Regions from separate parts of the Enterococcus sp. AMC1251 genome, predicted to be linked through region 1. Evidence: riboswitches for the same ligand, from Rfam matches in the RefSeq annotation. Region 1 holds a riboswitch; each other region holds the start of a gene.
The links. A riboswitch is a leader RNA that binds a small molecule or an ion and turns the genes downstream of it on or off. The one in region 1 is predicted to bind magnesium.
Positions count from the first base shown of each region.

Region 2: it holds a riboswitch for magnesium, as region 1 does, so the genes downstream of both, AC4BBR_RS12935 (LCP family protein) here and mgtA (magnesium-translocating P-type ATPase) in region 1, are expected to answer to the same signal.
Region 3: it holds a riboswitch for magnesium, as region 1 does, so the genes downstream of both, AC4BBR_RS10360 (phosphatase PAP2/LCP family protein) here and mgtA (magnesium-translocating P-type ATPase) in region 1, are expected to answer to the same signal.

Region 1 covers NZ_CM177098.1:1,397,941-1,402,859, forward strand. Annotated here, with positions in the region: gene AC4BBR_RS06485 (LysR family transcriptional regulator) at 1-728, opposite strand, end outside; M-box (ykoK) riboswitch at 1,782-1,952, shown strand; gene mgtA (magnesium-translocating P-type ATPase) at 2,070-4,730, shown strand.
Region 2 covers NZ_CM177098.1:2,744,104-2,749,022, forward strand. Annotated here, with positions in the region: gene AC4BBR_RS12925 (AcpB/EbpR/MafR family transcriptional regulator) at 1-216, opposite strand, end outside; gene AC4BBR_RS12930 (FAD-dependent oxidoreductase) at 206-1,540, opposite strand; gene AC4BBR_RS12935 (LCP family protein) at 1,706-2,620, opposite strand; M-box (ykoK) riboswitch at 2,818-2,986, opposite strand; gene AC4BBR_RS12940 (DUF4303 domain-containing protein) at 3,253-3,750, shown strand; gene AC4BBR_RS12945 (DUF4809 family protein) at 3,814-4,209, opposite strand; gene AC4BBR_RS12950 (YusW family protein) at 4,446-4,919, shown strand, end outside.
Region 3 covers NZ_CM177098.1:2,183,009-2,187,927, reverse strand. Annotated here, with positions in the region: gene AC4BBR_RS10365 (hypothetical protein) at 1-560, shown strand, start outside; M-box (ykoK) riboswitch at 1,011-1,178, shown strand; gene AC4BBR_RS10360 (phosphatase PAP2/LCP family protein) at 1,452-3,032, shown strand; gene AC4BBR_RS10355 (YxeA family protein) at 3,698-4,063, opposite strand; gene AC4BBR_RS10350 (zinc metallopeptidase) at 4,235-4,919, shown strand, end outside.

The DNA.
Region 1 (4,919 bases):
TATGGAAGAAAAGCTATCCCAAAGTCTTGATCGACTAAATTTAATATTGAAATTGTGGAAGGCAGTTCATAGCATCGATTATCTTTAAGTTCAGGATGCTCTGTCTCTATCCAAGAATTGATTAGTTTCTTTTCGTAAATTTGCGTTGAATAGTTTATTAAAGGTATGTTTAGTAACTGATCCACTGATAATTCTTTTAAATAGGATAACTGATTTTTAATGCTAGTGAAAACAACATAGGATTCTGAGAAAATCAAATCACTCGTTATTTTAGTATTTGTTTCCGACAAGATACCGATAGCTATGTCTATTTCTTTGCTTTCTAGCACTTCTTCTAAGTTTTCATAATACCCATAATCAAGTGAAACAGAGGGATAGTGTTTGTGAAATTCTATTACTAATTTAGCAATCAAATAATCTGTGTCTGCCAAATTAGTACCGATTTTAATCGCTGCAGTTTCTCCTGTATGAACCAATAAGTTAATTTCTTTAACCGCTAGGTCAAATTCCTGAAAAATCTTTTCTCCTCTTTTTTTTAAAACAAGCCCCTCTGATGTCAGTTTATTATTACCATAATTTCTTGTTATCAATTGAGTATTTAGCTCCAGTTCTAACTCACGAATATGTGTGCTTAGATAGGGTTGAGAAATACCTAATTCTTCTGAAGTTTTTGTAAAGCTTTTGTTTTTACATAAGGCTAAAAAAAATTCTAAGTGTTTCAATTTCATTTCCCCATCTCCTTCGTTCAAGTAAAGATAAAATACTAATCACATACAAGATAAAATAAATTTCGATAAAATAGTTATTTTTTTGAAAAAATATATAAAAAATTAATAATATTTATTGTTAATTTAAAATGAATACAATCTGTCTAGTAAGGTAAAGAGTTGTTGAAAATAAATAAGAAAAGAGCCTCTTCAATTGACGATAGCATATCAATTGAGAAGGCTTTTATTAGTATATTGTCTTCTAATAAGAAATGATGAATGTTAGATTTTGCATGAGGCCGAGACAAAAGCGTTTAGCTCCGAGAAGTAAGAGGGCATTCACGAAAATTACTTGTCCAATTTTTGTGACCAAGTAGGTACTATTCTACATCAGCTCGTACCTCGCTGTGTTTCACAGCAATTTCAGCTTATTTCCGAAGCCATCAACTTCTAAATGCTTTAGCACTTAGAGAGTAACGGAAGCAACGTGTCTTTCAGACACCTTGTATTGTGCATCATCGAATCACTTTGTTCTTCGTGATTTACAACAATGTGATCGGAGCGAAGCGTAGTCGCTGCTTTTTTCTCGCCGTTTATTCGGATTTAGAGCGTGAAACAAAACTGATCTTTCGTTTTGTCCCACGCTCTATCCATTATATTGTTGATAACGAATTTAAACCATTTCATTTTAATTTTAACGCTATTACTTTTTAGGTTGATAGAAAAAAATTGTTTATAGAGGATGAGGCAAATAACTGGCAGGATCAGAAGGAACCCCTCGTGTTTTTCAGGGTTAAATGCTTCTGACCTGACGTTTACTTTGTAAAAAGGGATATGGATGGTTACATAAACGAAGTTGGGATATTCGTCTATGCAACGATCATAAATAAAAATGATTAAATAGACCCTCTCTTTTTAGTCATATATGTATTTTTTTTTACAAATAATTTGTTGAAGAATATCAAAAATATTCTGATCCTAAGAAGACTTACTAAACTATATTCAAAAAAAGTTATAGTGGTATAAGTTTTTATGTCTATAAAATAATGACATAACTCATTAGAATGATAGTGTAATTCTTCTTGTTAGGTGAGGCTCCTATACAAACACAGGCTACTGCCCAAAAATGTCGAGAGACGCCAATGGGTAGAACAGGAATTGTCGAACGAAGGCTTTTCTTAAGGTAGCTAAAAGCAGATGCTTTTTACGTTGTATAGTGCCAAAACTCAACGATTACGAAGACTCACGGCAAAGCGGGCTGAGTTTTCAGTGCGCTCTTTTTGTGTGGAAAGGGTGTGGTTAAAGTGCCAGAAGATAGTTCGATAGAACAGGAATCAACTAAAAGAAAAGAGGATAATCCAAATGCAAAAAGAAATGAAGAACATGATCCATGAAAAAGCTTATCAAAAATTAGCTAATTTATCTATTGATAAAGTATTAGAAAGTTTTTCCTCCTCATGGGATGGATTAAAAGCCAGGGAAGTTCAACGCTCAAAGGAGCAATTTGGTGTCAATAAAATCACAGATGATAAAAAGAAATCATTTATTTATACCGTGATAAAATCTTATGTTACACCATTCACTGTTGTATTGATGATTCTTGCAACTATCTCATTTTTTACTGAATATGTTTACGCTGATCCAAGTGAAAAAGATCTTGCTGGGGTTTTGATCATGTTGGTCATGGTTTTACTGAGCGGTACAATGACACTAGTCCAATCCGTGAAATCAAGCAATGCTGTCAGCAAACTACAAAATATGATCCAAATCACAGCAACAGTCACAAGAGAAAACAAAGAAATGGATATTCCGATGGATGAAGTTGTTTGTGGCGATTTAGTCAAGCTTTCAGCTGGCGATATGATTCCAGCAGACTTGCGGTTGATTCATGCTAAAGACTTGTTTGTTTCACAGTCAGCTTTGACTGGAGAAAGTTTTCCAGTTGAAAAGAAAGTTAAGAACTTTGTTTCTGCAAATAACAACCAAACGGATTTCGAAAATCTATTATTTTTAGGCAGTAACATAGTCAGTGGTAGCGGGGTTGGAGTAGCTGTTCGTGTTGGTGATAATACATTATTTGGAAAAATTGCCCAAGATGTAGCAGATGACGAGAAAAAAACAAGTTTTGAATTAGGCGTGAATAAAACCACGTGGTTGTTGATTCGTTTTATGATGGTCATTACGCCAGCCGTATTTCTGATCAACGGAATTACGAAAGGCAACTGGAGTGAAGCGTTGATGTTTGCGATTGCGACAGCTGTAGGACTTACACCAGAAATGCTTCCGATGATCGTTACAACCAATTTAGTCAAAGGTTCTAGAGACATGGCAAAAGAAGGAACAATCATGAAAAATGTCAATGCCATTCAGAACTTTGGGGCGATGGATATTTTATGTACGGATAAGACTGGAACGCTAACACAAGACAAAGTTATTTTAGAATATCATTACAATACTTCATGCCAAGAAGATCGTGAAGTGCTACAGTCGGCTTTTTTAAATAGCTATTTTCAAACAGGTTTACGTAATTTGATCGATAAAGCAATTATTGAAGCGACATCAAAAGAATTATCCATCGATGAAGAAGATTACTTTAAAATTGACGAAATTCCTTTTGATTTTAATCGTAGAAGAATGAGTGTAGTAGTCAAAAATAGAAGATCCAATCAAAGTTCTTTGATTACTAAAGGAGCAGTTGAAGAAATGTTACAAGCTTGCTCTTATATCAATCAACATGGAAACATTATCGCACTCACTTTAGATAGAAAAAAACAAGTTTTAAAAACAGTGAAAGAACTAAATCAAGATGGCTTACGAGTATTAGCAATTGCAGATAAAAAAGTCAACAATCAATTAGATGATTATTCTGTAGATGATGAAAAAGAACTGGTGTTACAAGGTTATCTAGCATTTTTAGATCCTCCTAAAGAAACAGCAGCAGCTGCCATCAATGCGTTAAAAAGTAATGGTGTTTCGGTAAAAATTTTAACAGGTGATAACGAATTAGTTACGCAATCGGTTTGTAAAGAAGTTGGTCTAGGGACGGAAAAAATGATTGATGGTTCAGCGATTGCTAAATTATCCGATGTTCAATTAGAACGAACGGTCAATGAATACAATATTTTCACAAAAGTAACTCCTGATCAAAAAACAAAAATCGTTAAAGCGTTGAAAAAAAACGAGCAAACAGTTGGATTTATGGGAGACGGAATCAATGATGCTGGTGCGATGAAAGTATCTGATGTGGGCATTTCTGTCGATACAGCAGTTGATATTGCCAAAGAATCAGCAGATGTCATTTTACTGCAGAAGGATTTAATGGTTTTGGAACAAGGAATCATATCTGGCCGCAGAGTGTTCAGTAATACAATGAAATATATCAAAATGACGGCAAGTTCTAATTTTGGTAATGTGTTTTCTGTTATTCCAGCAAGTATCTTTTTACCATTCTTGCCAGTTGCACCCATTCAGTCACTTTTCTTGAACTTGATTTATGATACATCGTGTATGTCAGTTCCTTGGGACAATGTTGATGCAGACTATCTAGAGAAACCTAAGAAATGGGAAGCAAAATCGATAGGTTCATTTATGAAATGGTTTGGACCAACAAGTTCAATTTTTGATATCGTGACCTATCTATTTATGTATTTTATTATCTGTCCGACTATCTTAGGTGGAAGTTTCTTCTCATTAACAGCTGATAAACAGTTAGTGTTTATTGCAATTTTCCATGCAGGTTGGTTTATTGAATCACTATGGTCACAAATGTTAGTGCTTCATGTCTTGAGAACACCGAAAATTCCATTCCTTCAAAGTAGGGCGTCAGGAATACTCACGCTAGTGACTTCGATTGGAATTTTAGTTGGTACCACCTTGCCATTTACCAATCTGGGCGCAAGTATTGGTTTTGCACCGTTGCCGGGAAATTACTTCTTCTATTTGATTCCAACAATCGTTGCGTACTTACTTTTAGTAACGGTAATCAAAAAGATATACATGAGAAAATATCAAGAGTTACTCTAAATTAAACCAGTTATGGCACTTTGGATTCTATAGAAGAATCAAGGTGCCATTTTTTAAGCGTCAAATTGTAGAATTTATTGAATCAAATTTGAACATTTTAAGAGTGAAGATGGTAAGATAAGATGCGTCTTCTAGATAATTGTATAAATAGTAGAAGACTTCTAAATTGGAAGAATAAAAAAATTAAAA
Region 2 (4,919 bases), 1.3 Mb from region 1:
TGCTACGCATTGACCATCATAAAATAGCTTGCAGTCTCTGTCATAAGGCTTTAAGTAATAACCTAACTCCTTTAAATCACTTTCCAAAGAAGCCTTTGAAATACCTAAATAATCGAGCAAATCAGTATCCGTAATACGGCCACCAGCGATGATAACTTTCTTTAAAATCCCAACTTCTCTCGCTTCTTTTCTATCTAATAATTTCTCAATCTTCATCTGCAACACTCCGCAAACCCTCAAAAGCTAATTGGTTGGTAACATCAATCACATTAGAATAATACGGATGATACAAAAAATCTTTTTGATAAAACTCCTCAAGTGTTTGGCCGACTTGAATTCCAAGCGCTAGTGTATTGATTTTCTCTAAGATATCCGCCTTTGAAACCAATTGGGCTCCTAGTAATCTATGACTATCTCTTTCAAAAATAATTTTTCCCTGTATTTTTTCACCGCCAGAAAATAAAGAACTTTTTTGCTGAACATGAGCAACAGCTATCGGTTGTGTATAAAATAGCGCCTCTGCTTCAGTCAAGCCAGTACTTGCCACATAATAATCCACAAGTTTTGTTCCGATTGTACGAATTGAGCCGATAAAAGGCGTGGTGGGTTCTACAAGATTTTGAGCCACCACTAATCCAGACCTCACCGCATTGTTTACTAATGGAATGTAAAAGGATTCTTTTGATAAACTGTAAGGAACTTGAATACAGTCGCCAATCGCAAAAATATTCTCTTGAGAGGTTTGTAAATACTCATTCACTAAAACTGTTTGATCCGTATGCATCTTGATGTGCTCATCTAGATAGCTTAAATCAGGACGGACATTCATAGCAAAAATAGCGCTATCACAGATTAGTTGGGATTTTTTCGTCTCGATGAGAAGCTCTTTCTCTGTATCTATTATTTTTTCAACCGTCTCATCAAAATGGAAGACAACGCCACGAGAAACCATTTCAGCTTGAACGGGCTGAATCATTTCTTTATCAAAATACTTAAATAATAAATAATCCATACGTTCAAAAAGATGCACGTCTTTCCCTTTTTTCAGCAACGTATCTGCTGCTTCTGCACCAATTTGACCACCGCCGATCAAAGCTATCTTAGTACTACTTTCCAAATGTTCGATAGCTTGTAGCGCCCCAGGTAAAAATTTATATTTTAAAACTTTTTCGGAATCACTACCAAGAATTTTTTGAGACCATTGACTAGAGCCTGTAGCTAAAATCAACTTATCAAATGACATAAAAAATGCTGATTCTTGTTTTTCATAAGTGAGGATATGTTGTTTTGAATCGATGCTAACTACTTCTGAATTTAACATCAAACAAATACCATTATCTATTAACTGTTCTTCTGAAATAAACTTAGGTATGTTCAAAAGATCAATCGTTTCATTAAAATAAAGACTAATTCCTCCAGGCAGATAGCCAATTGTACGTTGCTTGTCGATTAAATGAATTTCCGCTGCGGGATGTTTTTTTCTGATCGACCAAGCAGCGGAAACCCCGGCAAATGAAGCACCAATGATCACGACTTTCACAATAAAACCTTCCTTCTATAAAATAAACCGTTTTCTTAAAGAATAGCACACGCTAGATCACAACGCATAGAAATAAGCCGATATATTTTACCAATTCAAAAAAATTCGCCTACTCACTATAAAAATAAGAGAGTAAACGAATCATTTTTATTATTTAATGACGTTTTATTGATCTTTCAAAAATGCCTTAATCGCCTCAGCATTCTTTTGTTCATCAAGCTCGATTACACTTCCTGATTCAGTATAATCATTAAAGTTCCAAGAATCTTCAACTGGAACGGAGAGTGATTTTAAAGGTTTCACTTTCCCAGTAAGAAAATCCTTTGCTATATCAATTAATAAACTCGTCGGCACATTTGTATCGATTTTTCCAACCATTTTCCCAGCGACTTGAGGTAATTCCCAAATTGGAATTAAATCTTTAGACTGCTCAATTAGCGCATCCATCACTTGTTGCTGGCGTCTGATACGACCAAAATCGCCTTCTTCATCCATTCTAAAACGAGCATATTGCAATAAACTATTTCCATGCAATATTTGTTCTCCTTTAGGAATATCCACGCCATCTAAATTAATCTCTTTTTCAGAGTCAATCTTGACCCCTTTAGGATAAAGCTCATCAATAATATCACTAAATTCTTTAAAGTCTAAGACAACATAATAATTGATCGGCAAATCAAAATTCATCTTCAACACATCTTTTGTCATTTGTGCACCACCATATGCGTATGCAGCGTTTATTTTATCTTGCCCGCCATCTGGAAATGTTACATAACTATCTCTCATGATTGAAATCAGTTTTGGCTGTTTCGTTTTCCCATCATAGTGACCGACCATCAACGTATCTGAGCGACCTTGATCTTCATCATCGTCTCTAGAATCATTCCCAACAACCATAACCGTCAGCTCTTTATCACTCGTTTGTTCATCACCAGTAAAATTTTGATTTATATTAGGAAGTTTGGATCCACTTTTTTCTTTTGCCGTTTGAAATGATACTGCTGCATAACAGCCTGCACTCACGACTACAAGAAGGGTCGATAACAAGACAATTGTCACTATTTTTACAGATTTTTTCATTGTTTATTCCTTTCTAAACATAAAAATTGATTAGACTTGTTTCATATTTAAAGCAAAGCGTAGTATAGCACATGAAACTAATTAGCTCCAATTTTTCTTAGATAAAAGAAAAAATCCCTCACCAAGAATACTCAGCGAAGGGATTAGATTACAGGAGAAGGTAAACACATAATATTTCATGGATTTACAATTTAACCAGATCTTCTCTTCGTTGAGTTTTAGCACTATATAACGTAAAAAGCATTGCTTTTAGCTACTTTGAAAAACGCCTTAATTCGACGAATCTTGTCCTACCCGTACCTGTCTTTCGACATTTCTGAGCAGTAGCTTGTGTTTATATAGGAGCCTCACCTAACAAGTATTTAATTCAATTTAAACTATAAGCGTATCGAATCACAAAGTCAAATTAAATTTTAGCTAAATAATCTAAACTCATAACGATGCTTTTTAATAGAACGCTCTATAATTGTACTTTAAATAGAAGCGGTATATAATAACAGATACTATTAAATAAAACAATCTTTATATTTTCTTAAAAAACAGCTATCTTATTATAAAAATCAACTTTAGATAGACATTCATACTACTATCTGTTTCAATGTTTAAAGGACATAACATACGGAGGATGCAAAATGGACTATTTTTTAGAAAAGCAGCAAGAATTCTTTTTCAACTTTTTGACAGATAGCATCGATAACTTTTTATTAGATCATCCTGATGAAACGTTTTATGCCTTTGCTTTAGACTGCAATATTCATGAAGAAGGTGAAATCAACCTTTGTTTTAATACTGTGGAACTTTGGCAAGAAACAACGAATTATTATATGAGTAAGGGCCATAGCAAATCACAATTAGAAGATACGAAATACAATTCTAGAGACTGGGATGAAAATCAGCGCTTTGCTTCTCTGCACTTGTTTGATGATTGGGTAGAAGATGATCAAGATATCCAAACGGTTCTTGAGTGGCTTTGCCAGCAAATCATCCTTTTAACTGACAGTGAAACATACTTACGAATCCCAAAAACAGAGGATTTCAAGCTATTGGTTTACGATCATGATGAGAGTCCTTCTGATTCGCAAGAAAGATTTGAAAAAGTAGGGATGTCAGAACTTTTTCAAATAGAATAACAAAAAAGCAGGTCGGGACATCACTCTTACTTCGTCCCGACCTCAATTTTTTTACAAACTTGTCTAATTACTAAACGCTAATTTCTCCACATTGAAAAGAACATCCAAGATTTCATTCACTTTTTCTGTTAACTTTTTTTCATCTATAATTTGATCTTTTGTTTCAATTGTCACTGCATTATTCGAATAAGTCAAAAAATCATATTCTTCTTTAAGCGTAACTTGATAGTCATCTTTTTTATATAACGTATAATCATCAATAACATCCATCAGATAGTCTCGTGTATATCCATTTTTTAAAACAATCGCCGTTATCAAAGAATTAACTGTCAATACCTCCAAAGGAATGACCTGTTCATCTATTGTCAATGTGTAATTTTCATCTTCAATAATTCCGCAAGCATTACAGCCTCCATCTAACAAATTCACCGTTTTATTAATCGTTGCTTTTTTCATCATTACAGTTCCTTTCTACACTTCTCTTTACTTCTTTACACATTATATCAAAAATCAAAACATTATGAGTCAACTAACTTAATTCAATCAATTTTCTCTTTCATTGCCTACTCATAATAATAAAAAATTTCAAACATTATGAGAAATCACTCATTTATATTTACTTTATATCTACTTTGGATAATAATATAGGCAAGCTACTATTCATAAAATAGTAGCAAAAAAGAGGAGGTATTTTTATGAAATTTTTTAAAGGTATGATGGTTGCAGGATTAGCAATCAGCTTATGTTCCGCTAGTTTGGCAGTGGTGTCAAACTCAGCAGACGCAGCAACAGTAGTGGAGTCAAATTACAATAAGACAGTCACTTTATTCAATAAAGCGGACATCTTAACGTACACAGGGTTATCGTTAACCAGTTCAAATGTATCGTCTGTATACAGTGAACTTGTTAAAGCAAGTACTTGGGAAGCAGCTGGTTATTCATCATCAGATGCCACTGTAATTGCAAGAGATTTCAGTAGAAATTACTACAAATCAGTAAACTTATTACAAAAAATGACGTACCAAAAAGAGTTACATCTTAAAGTGATCTTGATTACGAAAGGGTATGTAAAAGCAGAATTCGGCTTACAATCATACTATGTTCCAGAAACGCCTGTAGTTCCTGAGAAACCCCAAGAACCTGAAACACCTACTGATCCAGAAACGCCA
Region 3 (4,919 bases), 790 kb from region 1:
GTAATACAAATTATGAAGAATTAGAAAACCGATTAATCTTATTACAACAAGCTATTCAACATGTACCAGACACACTTTCTGGCGGAGTAGATCAGCCATTTTACAATGCGATGGATTCCTTGATAGAGAAATTAAGTAACATGAACATCATGGGCTACGAAACAATGGCAAGAGGGTCATTTTCTAACGGCGTAAATAGCGAAGGTGTCGCTATGCCAAAAATGAAAGTGACACTAGAAGATCTTTTAGGAAATAGTTCTCCCCTAACGGACTATCTTCGTGTAGAATATAATCAGATGAAGCAACAAATCGGTGATGTTAGTTTTGAAGAGTATAAAAATATGGCTTTTGCGGATACCTCTTTTGATTACTATTCTAGAAAAGAAGAAATAAAGGATTTAGCTGTACTCTTAGCCATAAACGGCGCATTACCGTTACCAATTATGGTGGCTTTGGGGCTAAGCACAGGTGGAAAGAATATCAGTGATGCTTTATGCGGGAAAGATCTGTTTACAAGGGTTTCTGGCAAGAATAGCCGATTAATTTTTTGGGGTTCATAGAACTGTTTCAATACGCGATAAACAGAAGAAACAGAGACCTTCTTTTGACGGCAATTTTGCTCATAGACGTGGTATTTTTAGATGATCTCGAAGAAAGTGAAGCTTTCTTCGAGATCAAGTAGCACTTTTCAATAAGGTTTGTGTCTTCTTTGATGCCACGATGAGGACAAGAGTGAACTAAATAATCAATGTACCAGAAAATACTTGGCAGATTCGACCCTTAATGCGTTCTTTTTTTAAAAAAATTCATCGAAAGTAATGTTTTAGCCGACTTCATTCTAAAGAATATAAAGGTGTCTTTTCTATTATTTGACATTAAAAAAGATGCCGGTGATTTCTCACCAATATCAGAAAGTATAGAGCCATTTTTTTAATTAAGAAAAAATAAAGACTTTTAAAATTACTTGAAAAATATTCTTTTCAGCGTTATTATTTAAAAAATAAATAATTAACTAACCTTGTTAGGTGAGGCTCCTATACAAACATAAGCTATTGCGCAGCAACGTCGAAAGACGCCAATGTGTAAAATAGGAATTGTCGGATTAAGGCTTTTCATAAAATAGCTAAGAACTTTTCTTTACGTTGTATAGTGCTAAAACTCGGACGATGAGATTGATTGAACGTCAAACGTCGTAGTGAATTGTTTGGCTTTTTTGTTTTCTTACGATAGAATTGATAATCAAGTACATAATCTTTAGTTATCTACTTTCGCGCATACACGAATAATTAAGAAATACTCTGTTAGAATACGTATGTCTTTTGAAATATGATTTTAAGTGTTATTTTATTTTTTTATAAATGTAAATTCATAAAATAATCAAAATATTTATTTTATCCAAATAATTTGATAAGCAAAAATAAACTGAATGCAACAATGAAGGGATTTATCACATGTATACGTCGAAAGAAAAAAAGTTAACGCCTGCAATCTTAGGTTTACTGTTTTTTTTAGTGCTCACTTTTTTAGTAGTCAATAATAGTTCATGGTTTAATTATTTAGATTCATCTATTTATAAATTTAATTGGAAACCTAATGAGCTCGTTACGAATATCATTAATTCATTTGCTAAAACAGCTACGATTGTTCCGATATTCGCTGTAAGTTTCCTTTTTTCTTTCCTTCTATGGAGAAAAAAGCAAAGAATTTTAGCATTTTGGATGAGTAGCAATGTGTTTGTGGTTAGCGTCTTAGGATTTATTCTCAAACACTCTATTGCTCGAACAAGACCGAACGTAGAACAATTGGCTGAAAGGACTTCGTACAGTTTTCCAAGTGGTCACTCTCTTTTAGCAATGTGTCTAGTGTGTTCTGTTTTATTGATCTTACCAATAGTGTATTCAAAAGATCAAAAAAAATATCAAGTACTAAAAATAGCATTGCTAGTGTATGTCTTATTAATTGGACTGAGTCGAATCTATTTAAGAGTTCACTATCCTAGTGATGTCATAGGAGGATTTCTTCTAAGTTATACTTGGGTGAATGGTTCATACATTTGTCTTCAAAAAATATATCTAAACAAAAAATTCTCAACAACTGAGGCAAAAACAAAATTTATACAACGAATAGTATTAAGTGTATTAACGATCATTTTGGTGATTGTTACGGGAACCTCTTTTTATGCAGCTAGTGTATTTAGAAATGTTCAAAAAACCGCAGATAAAATCTATCAGCCTCTTAATAGACCTACTAAAACAGTAGAATTAGAGAGTAATGAACCTGTTAGTTTTTTACTTTTAGGGATTGCAAATGATTCAAAGCGAAAAACAGACTTTCGAGCAAATACAATTATGGTAGTCACTGTTAACGATCAGCTAAAACAAACAACAATTACTAGTATTCCAAGAGATGCTTATGTAGAAATCGTTGGTAAAGATGGCGCTTATGACAAGATTAATCATGCCCACTCTTTCGGTGGTGAAGAAATGATGGTTGACACGGTGGAACAATATTTAGATATACCAATTAATCATTATTTCGTCATTAATATGGATGGACTAGCTTCATTGGGAGACGCTGTCGGAGGTGTGACAGTTAATAATGATTTTGAGTTTGATGCTGAAGGAATTCATTATCCTCAAGGAAAACAACATTTGAACGGATGGGAAACACTTCAATATGCTAGAATGCGCTATGAAGATCCTTTAGGTGATTATGGTAGACAAAAAAGACAGCGAGAAGTGACTATTGAACTAGTAAAAGAATTGACGTCAATAAAAAACGTTTTTCGTTATCAAGAGTTATTAGATGTGATTGGTGAAAATGGACAGACGGACATGACCCTTGATCAGATGATTCTATTGATGAAAAATTATCAAAAAGCACTAGATAATATTGAAAGTTACCAATTGCAAGGTGAAGGATTTACTGGAGATGGATTTACCGGTGAGGAAGGAATTTCTTATCAAGGTATTTTGGAAGAAGAAAGACAAAAAGCCATTGCTGAATTAAGAAAACAATTGGACTTAAATTAGCTATTGATAAATAATAATGGAAAAAGTTCTGAAAGTTAGAGTGGAAATTCTACTTCTAGGACTTTTTTTATGCGGTGAAATTATTGAAATGAGAGGAACAGGCTTTAGATGGAATGAAGTTGACTGCGAAAGAGCTGGAAATGTCCAATGAAAATTAAACTCTTTTGAAGTTATATTACATAATTCACTGAGGTCATACGCTTAATGAGATTAAATCAATAGTAGGAGATAATTGGTCAGTTAAATCTTATGGTTCAAATGGTTTTGTCACTAAGTCCGAGTGGTGATCCAATAATCTATTTTTATAGTTTTTTTTATTTTTTTGTCGATTTAAATTCACTTCGGGTATATGATTAATGATTTCTCAAAAAAATATATAAATCATCTATATGTGTGGAAAAAAGAAACAATAAAATTTAGATATAATCTTAAGTGGGGTGCTTTCTCTTATATGAGATAAGAAATTTCAATAAAAATCCAAACGAATGACCTAAAGAACAAGTTCTGCTCCGCGTAAGTTTGAATTAGAGCATAGTAATAAAACAGATATAATATCATTTTCCGCTAATACGAACATAAGTTAAGTCTGTCACGATCACTTCTAAAGACTTGCGGTCTGGGAAGTGTCGATTGAGTTTGTTGGCAATTTGTACTTCACACTAACATTACTCGTTCAATTTTTCAAGCGCCTTTTTTGGAACAGCCTTTTCAGGAACTTCTTCCCAGCTGAGAACACCTTTTTTAGGATTGACTTTTAATTTTAAATAAGCATTTATTCGTAATGGTTTATCTCTAATCTCATGTGTCTGTTGAACTGTTTTTTCACCTTGCGAGTTAAATACGTTATATGTGTAACTATATTCTATATATTTTTCACCATTTGGGAATTTCCCATTTTTTATTTCATCGGGTTCACCCACACGAGTATAATAATTCTTACCGCCAAAATAATAGTTATAACCGAACCAAACACCTGATGTTAAAAGGACGAATGGTAAGATCAAAAGTAAAATTTTTTTCAAATTACTCACCTCCTAGATGTAGTATGCCTTTTTTGGAGGATAAATACCATTGAAATGCCTTAAAATAATATGACAATTTTGTTAGATTATCAATTTCAGAATTCATAAATTCGTCAAGGTAAAGGTACACTTTTTTTAGAAACTCATGATACAATATAAAAAAGAATAGGGGGAATAAAGATGATGCCTTTTTATGCAATATTTGATCCTACATATATCTTAGTAATAGTAGGATTGTTGATCTCAATGGCTGCATCAGCGTATGTAAATAGTACGTTTAAAAAATACGATAAAATCCAAAGTAAAAACAGAGTAACAGGGACAAAAGCTGCACAATTTATTTTGCAAAAAGAACAGATCAACGATGTAGGTGTTCAGCAAATTGCAGGAGATTTGACTGATAATTATAACTCCGGTAACAAGATGTTAAGTTTATCAGAAGCAACTGCTCAATCAACATCAGTCGCGGCAATCGGTGTAGCAGCTCATGAGTGTGGACATGCGGTACAAGATCATACTGGTTATAGTCCATTAAAAATTCGAGCAGCAATCGTTCCTGTAGCAAATCTAGGTTCGACACTATCATTTCCGATTATTTTAATCGGTGTGCTATTTAGTTGGAATCAAACATTGATCAACATTGGAATACTAGCTTTTTCATTAGCATTGATTTTTCAATTAGTTACTTTGCCAGTAGAATTTAATGCTTCGCGTAGAGCATTAAAAATTTTGTCAGAGGGAAATATTTTGACAGCAGAAGAAGTACCGATGGCAAGAAAAGTATTATTTGCGGCAGCATTGACTTATGTTGCAGCCGCATTAGCCACATTTTTACAATTACTTCGTCTCATTATTTTATTTGGTG